2 regions of the Clostridium sp. CM042 genome follow, and region 2 is predicted to be linked to the other one. Evidence: a T-box and tRNA genes for the amino acid it is inferred to sense, from the RefSeq annotation. Region 2 holds a T-box; the other holds one or more tRNA genes.

Region 1 (7,735 bases), 320 kb from region 2:
GAACGCAGCGACTCGGAAATACTGACCAATGATTGTTTAAAAATGTTTTTAGATCTTCGCAGCCAATAGTTGGTAGCATATCAATACTTAAAGAAACATTGCTATTTTTAGACAAACCATAAGATGCAGTTCTACTAAGTTGAAGAATAGGAGGTCCAGAGATGCCGTAATCTGTGAAAAGTATTTCTCCGAATTCCTTTTGAACATATTTATCATTTATAAATATGTTCGCAAAACCATCAAATTTTACTCCAGATAGAGCCTTTAGTTTATTATAGTTTAATTTAAGCTGTACAAGGGCTGGTACGGGAGAGATTATACTGTGGCCTAATTGTGTAGCCAATGAATAGCCGGAGCCGTCAGAACCTGTTTTAGGGGCCGATTTACCACCGGTGGCAATAATCAACTTTTCACATTCATATGTAGAATTATCTGTGCTGTAAATTTTAAAACCATTCTTTGTTTTAATAATCTCCTTAGATTTGGTGTTTGTATACAGTGGAATTTTTTTTTCTTCTATAGCAAAGCGTAGTATATCAAGTACTGATGAGGCTTGCAATGACATAGGAAACATTTTACCCCCATCTGTTGTTACTAAAGGTATTCCTAAAGATTCGAAAAAATCTATAGTATCCTTTATGGTAAAAGAATCTAGTGTATAACCTGCGAAATATGGATTTTCACTGTGATATCTATTATTATTTATATGTGCATTACTGATATTACACCTGCCGTTACCGGTGGTTAGTATTTTTTTACCTACTCTGTCGGTTCCTTCAATTATTGCTACATCTATTCCAAAATCTTTTGCTATTAAAGCAGAGGTTAAACCAGAGGCACCTCCGCCAATTACTATAAGAGAATGTTTCAAGAAAATCTCTCCTTTCGAGAAAAAAATATTTTTATAATATAAAGTGGTTGCCTATAATCTTACCCTAAAATGAGTAGGATGAAAATGAATTTTTATTTTGTTTTATAAGAAACCATAGAATTTGGGTAGGTTGTTTAGTGAAAAGGTAATTATTTTAAAAAAAATATAAATATTTATCTATAAGATGAACCCTTGATTTAACTGGATTCGATCATTTTGTGAAAAAAAAACAAAAAAAAAACAAGAAAACATGTTGACACTTTAAGAAAAATTAGGTATTATAGTTTATGTCGGGTTGCGAGACGAAAGCCCATAATAAATAAAGTGACAAATTAGTATGGCTCCTTGGTCAAGCGGTTAAGACACCACCCTTTCACGGTGGTAACAGGGGTTCAATTCCCCTAGGAGTCACCATAAAACATATATGGGAGCATAGCTCAGCTGGGAGAGCATCTGCCTTACAAGCAGAGGGTCACAGGTTCGAACCCTGTTGTTCCCACCATATATGGCTCAATAGCTCAGTTGGTTAGAGTGCCGCCCTGTCACGGCGGAGGTCGAGGGTCCGAGTCCCTTTTGAGTCGCCATTTTTACTAAACTGGTATGGTTTAGTAAAAAAATAGTTAATTTGCAAGTATGATTCTTATGGCAAGAGTCATTGGAAAATAATAAGGCTCCTTGGTCAAGCGGTTAAGACACCACCCTTTCACGGTGGTAACAGGGGTTCAATTCCCCTAGGAGTCACCATTAAAACATATATGGGAGCATAGCTCAGCTGGGAGAGCATCTGCCTTACAAGCAGAGGGTCACAGGTTCGAACCCTGTTGTTCCCACCATATATGGCTCAATAGCTCAGTTGGTTAGAGTGCCGCCCTGTCACGGCGGAGGTCGAGGGTCCGAGTCCCTTTTGAGTCGCCATTTTTGCTGGCATGGCTCAACGGTAGAGCAGCTGACTTGTAATCAGCAGGTTGTAGGTTCAATTCCTATTGCCAGCTCCAAAAAGTCCTAAACATTAGTTTAGGACTTTTTTTTATTTAGGGTCGGGAAAATAACGTGGATAAACATGAATATAGATACGCATAATAGTATGAACTTTATCCAGAGTGACTTAAAATAAGAAGATCAGAAACATTGAAAATCCATTTAGTAATTCTTCTTTTGCCAATATAAAATTCTCGTGAGACTTCCTGTAAGGAAGTCTAGCAAACCGGCTGTAAGCCGAATGTGAGCGCTAGAGAAATTTATATTGGCAAAAGATTAGAATTATTTAATGGATTTTCACGTTTCAAGCTCTTATTTTGAGTCATGCAGGATAAAGCTCATACTGATGAATCCATTTACTTTGATTTATTCAAATTTTTCTTTATTCTTATGTCGTCTCCAAAGAATTTGCAAAGTGTAAAATTGCCAATTAATCTAGAAGTTATTCTCTCAGTATAGGTATTTAATAAATTTTCAAGAGTTAAATTAGTAGACACTAGCATTTTTTTTTGTTTTAATAATTTGGTGTTAAGTAGATTGAACATTTCTGTTTTAGTAAAATCTGAAATTTGCTCAGTACCCAAATCATCTATAATAAGTAGATCACAATTTATTAGTAGTTCCTCTAAAGAGGTGTCGCCATTAAATCGAATTTCTTTTAAAGCCTTTATCAATTGTTCGGCTGTTCTATATACTACAAAAGAACCTTTGTCGAGTAATTCCTTTGTAATGCAATGAGACAGAAAGGTTTTTCCTGTACCAGAACTTCCATAGAATAATAAATTTTCATCAGTGGTATTGAAATTCTTTAAAAAGTTCATAGATCTAGATAAAATCTTTTCAATGTTCTTTTTAGGAGATTCTGATTCAATGTCACTTTTTCTAGAAGGATAGTAATCTAATTTGAAATTATCAAAGTTATGGGTATTTAACATACCTCGAAGTTCAGAACTAGTATAATAAACATCTATAACTTTTTGCTTAAAACAAGAGCATTTAGTATTTCCAATAAAACCTGTATCGCGACATTTTATGCATCTATAATGCAAATTCAAGTATTCCATATCAAAACCATTAGATACTAGCAGCTCAGATTTTTTCATTCTTAAATCTAATATTTTTTCCTTCAAAGCATGTAAATATTCATCTCTATTGTTAATACTTTTCAAAGCACTAATAGATAATTCTATACATAGCTTACCTATTTTGTGATCTAGTTCAATAATTTCAGGGTGAGCCTTTTCTATGTGAACTTTTCTTTTTCTAAAGTCAGCTTCTTCTTCTTGCCTTATTCGATCATACATAGCTAATATTTTGGTTTGATATCCTTTAATCATTATTATCCCATCCTAGTAATTTTTTTTCTAGTTCATTAAAGTCATAGGCTCTTTGTTCATAATCATTGAAACTTCCTTTGGCAGGTTTTCCACCAGCGGTAGTCTTTTTATTAGTAACTAAACGTTTTTTATCTTTTTTCTCTATATCCTCTAAAGATTTTATGCCGTCTTTAAACCAACTATTTAGAATTCCGTCGATATATTTAAAATCAGCGCGGCTTAGCCTATTAAAACAAATATCGCAAGCTTTAAATATAATTTCTAGAGAAAATTTATAAACATTTATCCATTTATCTAATAGTTGTTCTTGAGGTTTCATTATTTCTGGAGCTTTTATTCCTAGGTAATTTAATATTTTTCTGATGTTTATCCATTTATCCTCATGTTTTTTTATATAGGATTGGGCCTCTTCAATATTTTGAATATTAGCATCATGCCAAGCAATTGCAATGGTTTCAATGTATCTATAGTCAACTTTACCTTTTGATACACAATATTGAATTAATAAAAGTATTAGTTCTGGAGGAAAATTATAATCTTTTTGCCAGCTTAGGTACATAGTCATTTCTTTTGGTGAAAGAGGTTTGGCTAATAGTTTTTCAATATCTTGAAGCATACCCTTTATTGAAGAATTAGTTAATTCTTCAAGTAAATTTATGCCTTGGATATTGTCACTTGGAACATCTAATAAATCCAAGAATTCAATATTAAAGTTACCCATATTATCAATGGGAGTCATTTTAATTAGGTTCTCATCATTCCAATAGTTCCAAGCATTTACAACATCTGTTTCTAGAAGTCCGAGCGTATTTGCTATAACTTGCGAGGTAGCGCCTATTTCTCCAGTTGTACAATATTTTAGCCCAAGAAGATAAACTTTAACAAATTCTCCTCTAGCTCTAGGCATAAACTTATCTATAAAGATATTACTCACAGGAGTATATTTATAGTTTTCATTCTTAAACATGAAAGTACTCATAAAGTCACTACCTTTCTTTTTATATTATAGAACTATAATTTTAAAATACAAAATCGCGGGTTATTTATATAATGTATTAATCTATAGGAATTTTATTATTCAACATATAGTATACCATACACTTAAAGATACAAATAAAAAAAATATTTCAACAATGCATATTATTTGTCATAAAAGGGCATATTAAGTAAGTATCACAGGAGGTAGAATATTGAATGCTCTAAAACGAAATAAAATGAATATAGGTGTGGTAATTATAACACTTATGATCACTGCTACTATGGTGTATTTAAATGTATATAGGTTTTATGGTTATAAAGTTTCTATAGGGAGCAGTACCATAACATTTGTAAAAAATAAGAAGGAATTTAATAAAACATATAAGGAATTGCAAAGCGAAATTAAATCCAAATATGGAAACATAATTACAATAAAAGATTTAACTTTAGATAAAGTAAAAGTAAATAATGATGCTATGTTTATAAGTGGAGATAGACTTAAGAAAGTAATGCTAAAAGAATCCAATATAGTAGTAGACGTATTTTTAATGAAATCAGATAATAGAAAAATGGCATATGTAATAAATGAAAATCAAGGAAAAGAAATTTTAAACTCTGTAAAAGATTATTATTCTGAGAATTCGAAGCTAAATAGTATAAGAAAAATAGATATAGAAAATAAAATTAGTTATGAACCTGTTAAGGTTAAAACAGGAAATTTATATGAAAATCATGAAATTATTAAGGAATTAATTAAATATAACAATAAAGCACAAGTTCCATTAATTACTGTGAAAATAGTAGGAAATACAATTAAGGAACAAGCAATATACCCTGCTACAATTATAAAATCCTCGAGTAAACTAATGAATGGTGTTAAGGAGGTGGAGCGTGAAGGTATCGATGGAATAAAAGAGGTTACTAGCGAAGTAATAGCACTTAACAATAATATCATATCTGAAAAGGTCTTAAAAGAAGATACTATAACGCCAGTGCAAAACAAAGAAATATTGGTAGGAACTAATAACCCAATAACACCTCCATTGGAAGCTATAAATAGTCCATCAAGAGGTAGTATAAGTTCAAGATTTGGTGAGCGCTGGGGAAAAATGCATAAAGGAGTTGATATAGCAGCGAGTTTTGGTGCAACAATAAGTGCGGCATTAGATGGTAGTGTCACTTATGCAGCTTGGCAGGATGGGTATGGTAATGTGATAAAAATCAACCATGGTGGAGGAATAGAAACTACATATGCACATTGTAGTGTTATTACTGTAAAAAAAGGTGAAGCAGTAAAGAGTGGTATGAAAATAGGAGAAGTAGGAAGTACCGGGAATAGTACAGGGCCTCATCTACATTTTGAGGTAAGAGAAAATGGTAAGCCTAAAAATCCTCAAAAATACATTAAGTAAAAATAAATATATGAATAAAATTATCTTAAAAGTGAAAAATACTTTATAAAGGAGTGATTTTATGCCATATAAAGAAATGAAGTATCCAGCGAAGGAAAAAGATGATAAGCCTAAAAAACCAAACACTATAGAAGAGTCTGATATGAAAAAGGCAAAACGCAAATCTGCAATAAGAGCTGAAGAGTAATAAAACTACTTTGTGAATTTTAATAAAGAGAGTTTTAATGCTCTTTTTATTTTTTTAAAATATAATTAATCATTTGTAAAATAGTAATTAATTTATAGTGGTGTACATATGGTAACATAAGTTACCGTAAGTATAGGCTAAATATAGTATTATTAAATTATAGATTTGTAAATTCAAAGAATAAATAGATATTGGAGGAATAATAATGAGCGCTTTTTTAGCACCTATTCACACATGGTTATTTAGTAAAATTTTATTGGCAGAGGATTTAGAGACAAATTTAAAAAAAGTTTATATAGATAAATATGGAGATAATGCAAAAGATATTGCACAAAAATCACTGGATTACGGAAGTCCGATAGACATCACAAAAAATATAGAGGATATAATTGATGCAGCCAATATACATGGGTGGTTACAGGATAAAATTGGAAAAGTAGAAACTAGGACAGCATTTATAATAACAGAAATGATTAGAAATTATGGGGAAGAAGCAGAAATTATTGCTATGGAATGTTTTGCAAAGCAAGGTAAAACTGTTGGAGAAACTTTAAAAGAAAAAGAGATGCCAGGAAATCCAGAAGAAGTATTTAATGCCATTAACAATTATTTATTAGAAGGTATGCCTTGTGATAGAGTAACAAGACTTATAAAATCAGAAAATGACATATTTGAATGGGAAACTACAAGCTGTATTCATAAAAATTATTGGGAAATGGTAAATGGTGATGTAAATATATTTTATATGCTTAGACATACATGGACAAAAGCATTTATTGAAAATTCTAATGAGGAATATACTTATAATTTTGTTAAAGGTTTAGAATATAATGGTATAATCGGAGTGAATCAAATTATAAGAAAGTAAATATACTTAGAGACATAATAACTAATGGTTATTACGATGTCCATGGAATAGGAGGAAATTTAATGGAACCTAAATATGCTGTACTTCAAAAAGTAAGAGATGGGAAAAGAACTTATGGTGTAACGCCTCATATTCCAGGGGGATTTATAACCTCAAAACAGCTTTCAAAAATAGCTGAAGTAGCTGAAAAATATAAAGGAATCTTAAAAATGACATCAGGGCAGAGAATTGCAATATTAGGACTAGAATCTGAAGATGTTGTAAAAGTGTGGGAAGAATTAGGTATGCAACCAGGCGTTAAATCCCTAAACTCTGTAAAAAATGTTCACATGTGTCCCGCAGCATTTTGCAAAAGAGGGAAACAAAATTCTTTGAAAATTGGAATGCTTTTAGACAAGCGTTACCATGGAATGGAGATGCCTTGTAGAACAAAGATCGGAGTAGCTGGTTGTAGGAATGCTTGCACTAGTGTTTACGCTAGGGATTTAGGCGTAATAGGTGACAAAGAAGGATACATGATAGTCGCAGGTGGTAGTGGAGGATTTACCCCTAGGGTAGCTGATATTATTGAAGATAAATTAACAGAAGAAAAGGTATTGATTGTGGTTGATACTTTAATGGAATATTACAAGGCTAATGGAAATATGGGAGAAAAACTAGGCGATTTCATTCAGCGAATAGGGCTAGAGAAATTCAAAGATGATATACTTAATAAATCCATTCAATAAAAACGCTTAATTAGCGTTTTTATTTTTCTTGAAAAATAAAAGCATCTCTGTTTATTAAAAATATTGTTCAGCAAATAAAATATTTTTAGAAATTATGAAGTATATAAGCATTTGCATATGGATAGCATAATATTTGAAAGGAGAGATGAAATGTGGGGAGTATGAAGACAAGAGAACTAGGTAATGAAGAATATGAAAAATCTAAAGATGGATTAGAAAGGTATGTTAAAATTGAAGGCACAGACATCAAGTTAGTAAATATACCTACAATAGTTACAGGAATTAATGAGAATGGAAGCATAAGACAAGAAAAAATTGAATCCTACGCATATGAGGTAGTTGAGCAAAATAAAAGATTTATAGATTAGTATTTCAG
Region 2 (7,735 bases):
TAAATAAAAATAAACAGAATTATTACTACTGGATTTTCATATGAGTTCCATAATAATATTTTCTGTTTTATCAATATCTATAGGCATTACAAGAAACATTACCTTATTTATAAAAAAAACCCATTATTTTTTAATGCAAAAGTTGAGTTATAACATATTACAGTGTATAATATTGTCGTTTGGTAAGTTTTACAAGGAAGGAGAATAAGAAATGAAAAAGAAAAATATTATTTCCATAGTGCTTGTTAGTGCCCTATTTTTAAATTCAATATTTTTTTATTTTTTTAATAACAATAAAATAAATGCTAATAAACTCAAAACCGAATCTTTAAGAATTGAATTTGATTCTCTAAAAGGTGAAAATCAGGCTTTAACAAAGATAAATTCTCAATTGATTGAAACAGCTTCTAGCATTTCAGAAAAGGTTAATAGTTTCAAAACTATTACAAATTAATATAGATAATTTATGTACATGAATATAAAAAAAAGGAAGGTATTACTATGAGAATTTCAATCACAGAAAAAAAGCACTCATTAAAATTCCTAATAGTAAAAATTTCTATTTTTACTTTATGTATTGTTTCATTTTTGGAAGTAGCAGTTAGCCAAGTAACCGTTGTTTCAAGTAAACATCAACATAGTTTATTATCACATCAGATAACTCAGATTCATAAGGACAATAAGAAGTTAAAATCACAAAATAATATTCTCAAAAACACTATCAAAAGAGATGAAATCTTATATAAAGACAAATTAGATAATACTAAAATAGCTTATTTAACCTTCGATGATGGGGTATCTAGCAACACTTCACAAATCTTAGAAGTCCTGAAAAAATACAATGTTAAGGCTACTTTTTTTGTAAATGGTCACCCTGAATCAAGATTTTTGTATAAGCAAATTTCTGATGATGGACACACTTTAGCTAATCACACTTACAGTCATGATTATAATAGTATTTATACATCACCAGATAATTTTAAAAAGGACGTAAAAAAATTAGATGTGTTCCTTACTGAAACTACAGGTAAAAAACCTAGTCATATTTTAAGATATCCAGGTGGTTCTAATAATACTATTAGTCACGGTTATGGTGGCATGGAAATAATGAACTATGTAATTAAAGAAATGAATAAGGAAGGTTATAAATACTTTGATTGGAATGTTGATTCTAGTGATGCTTCCGCTTTTCGTCAGCACAAACATAAGATTATAGAATCAGTTTTAACGCAATCTAGTCGAACTAAACACGCCATTATATTAATGCATGATTTAAACCCAAAAACTACAACAGTTGAAGCCTTACCTGAAATTATCGAGGGTCTCAAAAACCAAGGTTTCATCTTTGATGTACTTTCTGAAAATACTTATTCACCACAATTTAAAGTAGTAAAATAGAAAAACTTACCTGCTATTTATTTTATTGAAAACGCCTAAATAATATCATTTGCTACCTTGACATTTTTAGTGCAAGTGCTATAATTAATGCAAATAAAATAATTTAATACTACGAAGAGAAAAGTAAGCCATGGCACATTTACAGAGAAAGGATACCTTAGCTGGAAGTATTCTTAAATGAAAATAGCTGAAGACTGCCTCTGAGTGACTTCAATAAAGTCCGGTAATTCCGTTATAATTATTAAGTGGTTTATTTTATAAACAATTTGGGTGGAACCGCGGGAAATTATAATCTCGTCCCTTTTCTATAATTAGAATTGGGACGGGTTTTTTTGTTTTATAAAAAATATAGGTTTAAAGAATTGTGCATAGTATTTATGCTAGTCTTATTTTCAAATATGACTTAACCCTATAAGATAAAAGAAAGGAGCAATATATATGATAAACATTAAATTGAAAGATGGTTCAATTAAATCTTATGAATCTGAAATGACTGTAATTGAAATTGCGAAAGATATTAGTGAGGGCCTTGCACGAGTTGCTTGTGCTGGAATGGTGAATGATGAAATCGTAGATTTACGTTATAAAATCACCGAGGACTGCGATGTTAGTATATTAACTTTTGATAGCGAAGAAGGTAAAAAAGCCTTTAGACATAGTGCTACTCATATTTTAGCTCAAGCAGTAAAGAGATTGTTCCCTAGTGCAAAACTTGCCATCGGACCTGCTATAGATGGGGGGTTCTACTATGATTTTGATAAACAAGATTCTTTCTCAGCAGATGAGATTAAGCAAATCGAAGTAGAAATGAAAAAAATTGTTAAAGAAGATCTTCCAATAGAAAGATTCGAACTTGCAAGAGATGAAGCTATTGCTTTTATGGAAGAAAGAGATGAAAATTTCAAAGTTCAATTAATTGAAGACCTACCAGTTGACGCAAAATTATCATTCTACAAACATGGTGAATTTACAGATCTTTGTGCAGGACCACATTTAATGTCTACAAAGTATGTAAAAGCATTTAAACTTACTCAAGTTGCAGGCGCTTACTGGAGAGGTGACGAGAAAAACAAAATGCTTAGCCGTATATACGGAACTGCCTTCACTAAAAAATCGGATTTAGATGCTCATTTAGAGAAGATGGAAGATGCTAAAAAAAGAGACCATAACAAGCTTGGACGTGAACTAAAATTCTTTACAACATCAGATGTTATAGGTCAAGGTTTACCTCTACTTATGCCTAATGGCGCAAGGGTAATCCAATTATTACAACGTTTTGTTGAAGATGAGGAAGAAAAAAGAGGTTATGTTCTAACTAAGACTCCTCTTATGGCTAAGAGTGATTTATATAAAGTGTCTGGTCACTGGGATCATTATAAAGATGGAATGTTTGTTCTTGGTGATGAATCTAAAAATGAGGAAGTCATGGCACTTCGCCCAATGACATGTCCATTCCAATTTACAATTTATAATGCAGATCAAAAGAGTTATCGTGACCTTCCAATTAGATATGGGGAGACTTCAACTTTATTTAGAAATGAATCTTCCGGTGAAATGCATGGTCTTATGAGAGTCCGTCAGTTTACTATTTCAGAGGGTCATTTAGTTGTTACCCCTGAACAATTAGAAGAAGAATTTAAAGATGTTATAAATTTAATTAACTATCTAATGAAAACACTTGGAATCGAAGATGATATCACTTACAGATTCTCTAAATGGGATCCAAATGATAAAGATAAGTATATTGACAACCCTGAGGCTTGGGAAGAAACTGAATCCAAGATGAAAGATATACTAGATCACTTAGGAATAAACTATAAAACAGCTATTGGCGAAGCTGCTTTCTACGGTCCTAAGCTTGACCTTCAGTTCAAAAATGTTCATGGTAAAGAAGATACTATAATTACAGTGCAAATTGACTTCGCACTGCCAGATAGATTTGACATGACTTATGTTGATAAAGATGGAGTTAAAAAGCGCCCATATGTTATCCATAGAACTTCTATTGGTTGCTATGAGCGAACACTTGCAATGCTTATTGAAAAATATGCTGGCGCTTTCCCAACTTGGCTTGCGCCGTTGCAAGTTAAGGTATTACCTATTTCTGAAAAATATCATGATTATGCAGAAAAGGTAGTTGCAAAGCTTAAGGAATCAAGGATTAGATCCTCTGCAGACTTTAGAGCAGAAAAAATTGGATATAAGATTCGTGAAGCTCGTAATGAAAGAGCGCCATTCCTACTAATAGTTGGTGAAAAAGAGGCAGAACTAAATGAAGTTTCTGTTAGAAGCCGCAAAAATGGTGATGAAGGTGCAACTTCTTTAGACTCATTTATTTCAAGAATTAAAGAAGAAATAGAAACTAAACTATTATAATAATAAAAAGCAAGTACAGGATAAAATCTTGTACTTGCTTTTTTTATTAACTTTTATTTATTAATTTTAAATGAACTTTTTAAAGATACTATTCTGTTAAACACTATTTTATCATCAGTTGTATATCTAGAATCTACATTGAAGTATCCATGTCTGAAGAATTGAAATTTATCTTGTGGTTTTGAATCCTTCATATTTGGTTCTATAAAACCTTGTAAAATTTCTATAGAATTTGGGTTTATTTGATCTATAAAGGTTTTTCCTTCTTCTTGCTTCTCATCTAAAATCAAAGGCTCATATAATCTAAATTCTGCTGGCACTGCATTTACTACATCTACAAAGTGAATTGTTCCTTTAACTTTTCTCCCTGTAAATCCACTACCACTCTTAGTTTCTGGGTCATAAGTACAACGAATTTCACATACATTTCCGTCAGAATCTTTAACCACTTCATTACATTTTATAAAGTATGCTCCCTTGAGTCTTACTTCATTACCTACGAACAATCTAAAGTATTTCTTAGGTGGATTTTCCATAAAATCTTCTTGCTCTATATATATTTCTCTTGAGAATGATACTTGGCGAGTTCCCATTTCTGGGTTATCTTGATTATTCTCAATTTCAAGCATTTCAACTTGAGCTTCTGGGTAATTTGTAATAACTACTTTTAATGGTCTTAAAACTGCCATAGTTCTAGGCGTTTTTGAGCTTAAATCTTCTCTTATAAAGTGCTCCAGCATTTGTCCATCTACAGTGCTGTTACCTTTTGCAACGCCAATTTCTCTGCAAAAATTACGAATAGCGTCAGGTGTGTAGCCACGACGCCTTAGTCCTGCTATAGTTGGCATACGTGGGTCATCCCAAGCATCTACAATCCCCTCATCTACTAATTGCTTAAGATTTCTTTTGCTCATTACTGTGTTTGTTATATTTAATCTTGCGAACTCGATTTGTCTTGGTTTGCTCTCCATTTCGCATTGATTTACTACCCAATCATATAATGGACGATGATCTTCAAATTCTAATGTACAAATTGAATGTGTAATTCCCTCAATTGCATCTTCTATTGGATGAGCATAATCATACATAGGATAAATACACCATTTATCTCCTGTATTATGATGCACCGCATGAGATATACGATAAATTATTGGATCTCTCATGTTTATATTAGGAGAGCACATATCAATATTAGCTCTTAGAACCTTTGCTCCGTCTGCGAATTCACCTTTCCTCATACGGTCAAATAGATCTAGGTTTTCTTCCACAGTTCTATTTTTGTATGGGCTTTCTTTACCTGGCTCTCTTAAAGTACCTCTGTACTCTTTCATCTGGTCAGCTGTCAGATCACACACGTAAGCTTTACCCTTTTTTATTAATAATAAAGCACGCTTATACATTTCATCAAAATAGTTTGATGCAAAAAATAAATCATCCCACTTAAATCCAAGCCATTTTACATCTTCTTCTATAGATTTAACGTACTCTTTATCTTCTTTTGCTGGGTTAGTATCATCAAAACGTAAGTTTGTCTTACCATTAAATTCGTCTGCTAATTCAAAATTTAAAATAATTGATTTTGCATGCCCAATGTGCAAATATCCGTTTGGCTCTGGTGGAAAACGAGTAATTATTTTTTTGTGTTTTCCGGTTTCTATATCTTCCTTAACAATATTTCTTATAAAATTTGATGAAGTAGTTTTATTTTCCATATTTGACACCTTCCTTTTAATCTATCATACTTGTATGATACTCATACTTGTAATATTAACTTGCCTGTAATTTTTACCTATATGCTAATAAATATATCACAAAAACAGTTTTTTTTCTACGTATCGTGGTATTAAATGTTAGGATTTTTAACGACATTTCAGAAGGAAAGTCTCCCATACACCTTATCAATTATTCTCTGGCATTTTAATGCATCTGAGAAATCGCCATCAATGCCACCTTCGCAATTATTAAAAATTTTATTAGCAAAGTTTATAAGGGAGGCTGTATGACAATTTTGGAAAAATCCTAGGGAGTTCCTTTTGTCAGCATAATATTTTAATAGACTATCCCCCGATGCCACATTTTTTATTTCTGTTGAGCTGCTTTCATATCTATATATTTCAATTTCATAAGGATTATTAAAATTAATTTTTATACTGCCTTTGCTACCATAAACTACGTAATCATCTGTTTGTTTTCTTTGCGTAAATATTCTTGAAACCTCTAGACTTCCGCGAGTTCCATCTTTTAATGTAAAATCACAATTTGCAATTTCATCAACTTCTGCTCTTTCCTTAAAATAAATCCTAGTTTTAGATTCTACTTCTTCTATATCTCCCATAGTAAATTGTATCATGTCAATTAAGTGAACACCTAAATCCAGTAGCGCTCCTCCACCAGAATCTTTTCCAGTTCTCCAAGTGTCCTTTTTCTTTTCATTTAAATAACTGTCATGATAAGTTCTAACTTTAAAATCTATAATCTTCCCTATGGTCCCTTTTTCAAGTTCTCTTTTTAATAGTGAAAGAGCGGGCATAAATCTATACACTAAAGCTACAGAATTTATTATATTATTTTTCTTAACAAGTCTCTCCATTTCCATAGCATCAGAAATATTCGTTGCTAGAGGCTTTTCACAGTAAATAGCTTTTCCATACGCAGCTGCTTTTTTTACAATATCAAAATGTGAATCATTCGGGGTACATATATCTATAAAATGAACTTGTTCATCCTTAAGGACTTCTTCAATGTCTGTAATATTCTTCACACCACTTATGGGAACATTTATAGGCTTTCTAGTTACAATATGTGTTAAATTTAACTCATAAGGGAGTGAAAACCTTAAGTTAGCGTCATAAACTGCTAGTGAGTGAGTTTTTGCTATACCACCATATCCTATTATCGCAAAGTTTATTTTTTTCATAGATTTATACCCCGCTTTCATTTTATATCGGCTATACGTTTATTTTTTCTAGTTCTCTACATATTTCTTCTATTCTTTCCTCTGCAAACATAGTATCTCCACCCTACTGTATATAATATACAGCATATTATTTTTGATAGAACTTGTCTATCCAAAGATAGAACTAATCAGTTATTTAGTATAAACTTGTTTATTACATGAGCAACACCATTCTCCTCATTTGTGAAAGTCACATAATCAGCAATTTTTTTAATTTCTGGAAAGGCATTCCCCATTGCCACCTCAAGTCCTGCATACTCAATCATTTGTTTATCATTCCCTGAATCTCCTATACATATAATCTCATGTGGCTTTATTTCTAATTCCTCTGCAATCTTTTCTATACCCGATCTTTTACTAGAGCTTGTCTTCATAACTTCTACAATACTTTTTCAATATCAATTATTATTGGTATTTTTCTTGTATTAATGTATTGAATTCTTGTTAGTTTAATTATACAATAGGAACAAACAATAAACAATAATAATGAACAATAGACTATAGACAGCAAATAGTATATAATACATAACAGTTTTTTAAAACATAATATAAAAAATGATTATAAAATTTGATACGTGATAGCATTTAATAATTTAATATGGGGTGTTAAAATGAAAAAAATATTATTAACAGGCGGAAATGGGTTCTTTTGTACAAGATTTGCAAAGAGATATAAAAGCACTTATGAAATTCTCTCAGCAAGTTCATCCATGCTTGATATTACTGATGAATCACAGGTAACTGAAACTATTAGAAACTTTAACCCTGACTATGTTATTCATGCAGCTGCCAAAGCTAGTACGGATTTTTGCGACAAAAATCCTGAGATTGCACATAAAATTAATGTTACAGGAGCAATAAACGTTGCAAAAGCCTGCAAGGAAGTACATGCAAAAATGATATTTCTTAGTTCTGAGCAAGTTTTTAATGGCAATACAGGGGTTGGTCCATATACAGAAGAGATTACTCCTTGTCCCGATACAATGTATGGTAAAAACAAATTTG

The links. A T-box is a leader RNA that pairs with one kind of tRNA and senses whether it is charged. The one in region 2 lies ahead of thrS (threonine--tRNA ligase), so its partner is inferred to be a tRNA-Thr.
Region 1: it has a tRNA-Thr gene. The T-box ahead of thrS (threonine--tRNA ligase) is inferred to sense a tRNA for this amino acid. The anticodon was not compared.

The regions. Positions count from the first base shown of each region.
Region 1 is NZ_CM143646.1:2,549,054-2,556,788, forward strand. Features, by position in the region: gene ACWJJ7_RS12090 (BaiN/RdsA family NAD(P)/FAD-dependent oxidoreductase) at 1-871, opposite strand, end outside; tRNA gene ACWJJ7_RS12095 (tRNA-Glu) at 1,211-1,285, shown strand; tRNA gene ACWJJ7_RS12100 (tRNA-Val) at 1,298-1,373, shown strand; tRNA gene ACWJJ7_RS12105 (tRNA-Asp) at 1,379-1,455, shown strand; tRNA gene ACWJJ7_RS12110 (tRNA-Glu) at 1,541-1,615, shown strand; tRNA gene ACWJJ7_RS12115 (tRNA-Val) at 1,629-1,704, shown strand; tRNA gene ACWJJ7_RS12120 (tRNA-Asp) at 1,710-1,786, shown strand; tRNA gene ACWJJ7_RS12125 (tRNA-Thr) at 1,792-1,866, shown strand; gene ACWJJ7_RS12130 (ATP-binding protein) at 2,206-3,186, opposite strand; gene ACWJJ7_RS12135 (DnaD domain protein) at 3,179-4,165, opposite strand; gene ACWJJ7_RS12140 (peptidoglycan DD-metalloendopeptidase family protein) at 4,377-5,576, shown strand; gene ACWJJ7_RS12145 (hypothetical protein) at 5,638-5,763, shown strand; gene ACWJJ7_RS12150 (hypothetical protein) at 5,969-6,631, shown strand; gene ACWJJ7_RS12155 (nitrite/sulfite reductase domain-containing protein) at 6,694-7,359, shown strand; gene ACWJJ7_RS12160 (hypothetical protein) at 7,512-7,727, shown strand.
Region 2 is NZ_CM143646.1:2,868,497-2,876,231, reverse strand. Features, by position in the region: gene ACWJJ7_RS13805 (hypothetical protein) at 212-454, shown strand; gene ACWJJ7_RS13800 (polysaccharide deacetylase family protein) at 502-1,398, shown strand; T-box leader at 1,501-1,703, shown strand; gene thrS (threonine--tRNA ligase) at 1,837-3,774, shown strand; gene ACWJJ7_RS13790 (glutamine--tRNA ligase/YqeY domain fusion protein) at 3,828-5,486, opposite strand; gene ACWJJ7_RS13785 (Gfo/Idh/MocA family protein) at 5,645-6,691, opposite strand; gene ACWJJ7_RS13780 (HAD family hydrolase) at 6,859-7,116, opposite strand; gene ACWJJ7_RS13775 (SDR family oxidoreductase) at 7,342-7,735, shown strand, end outside.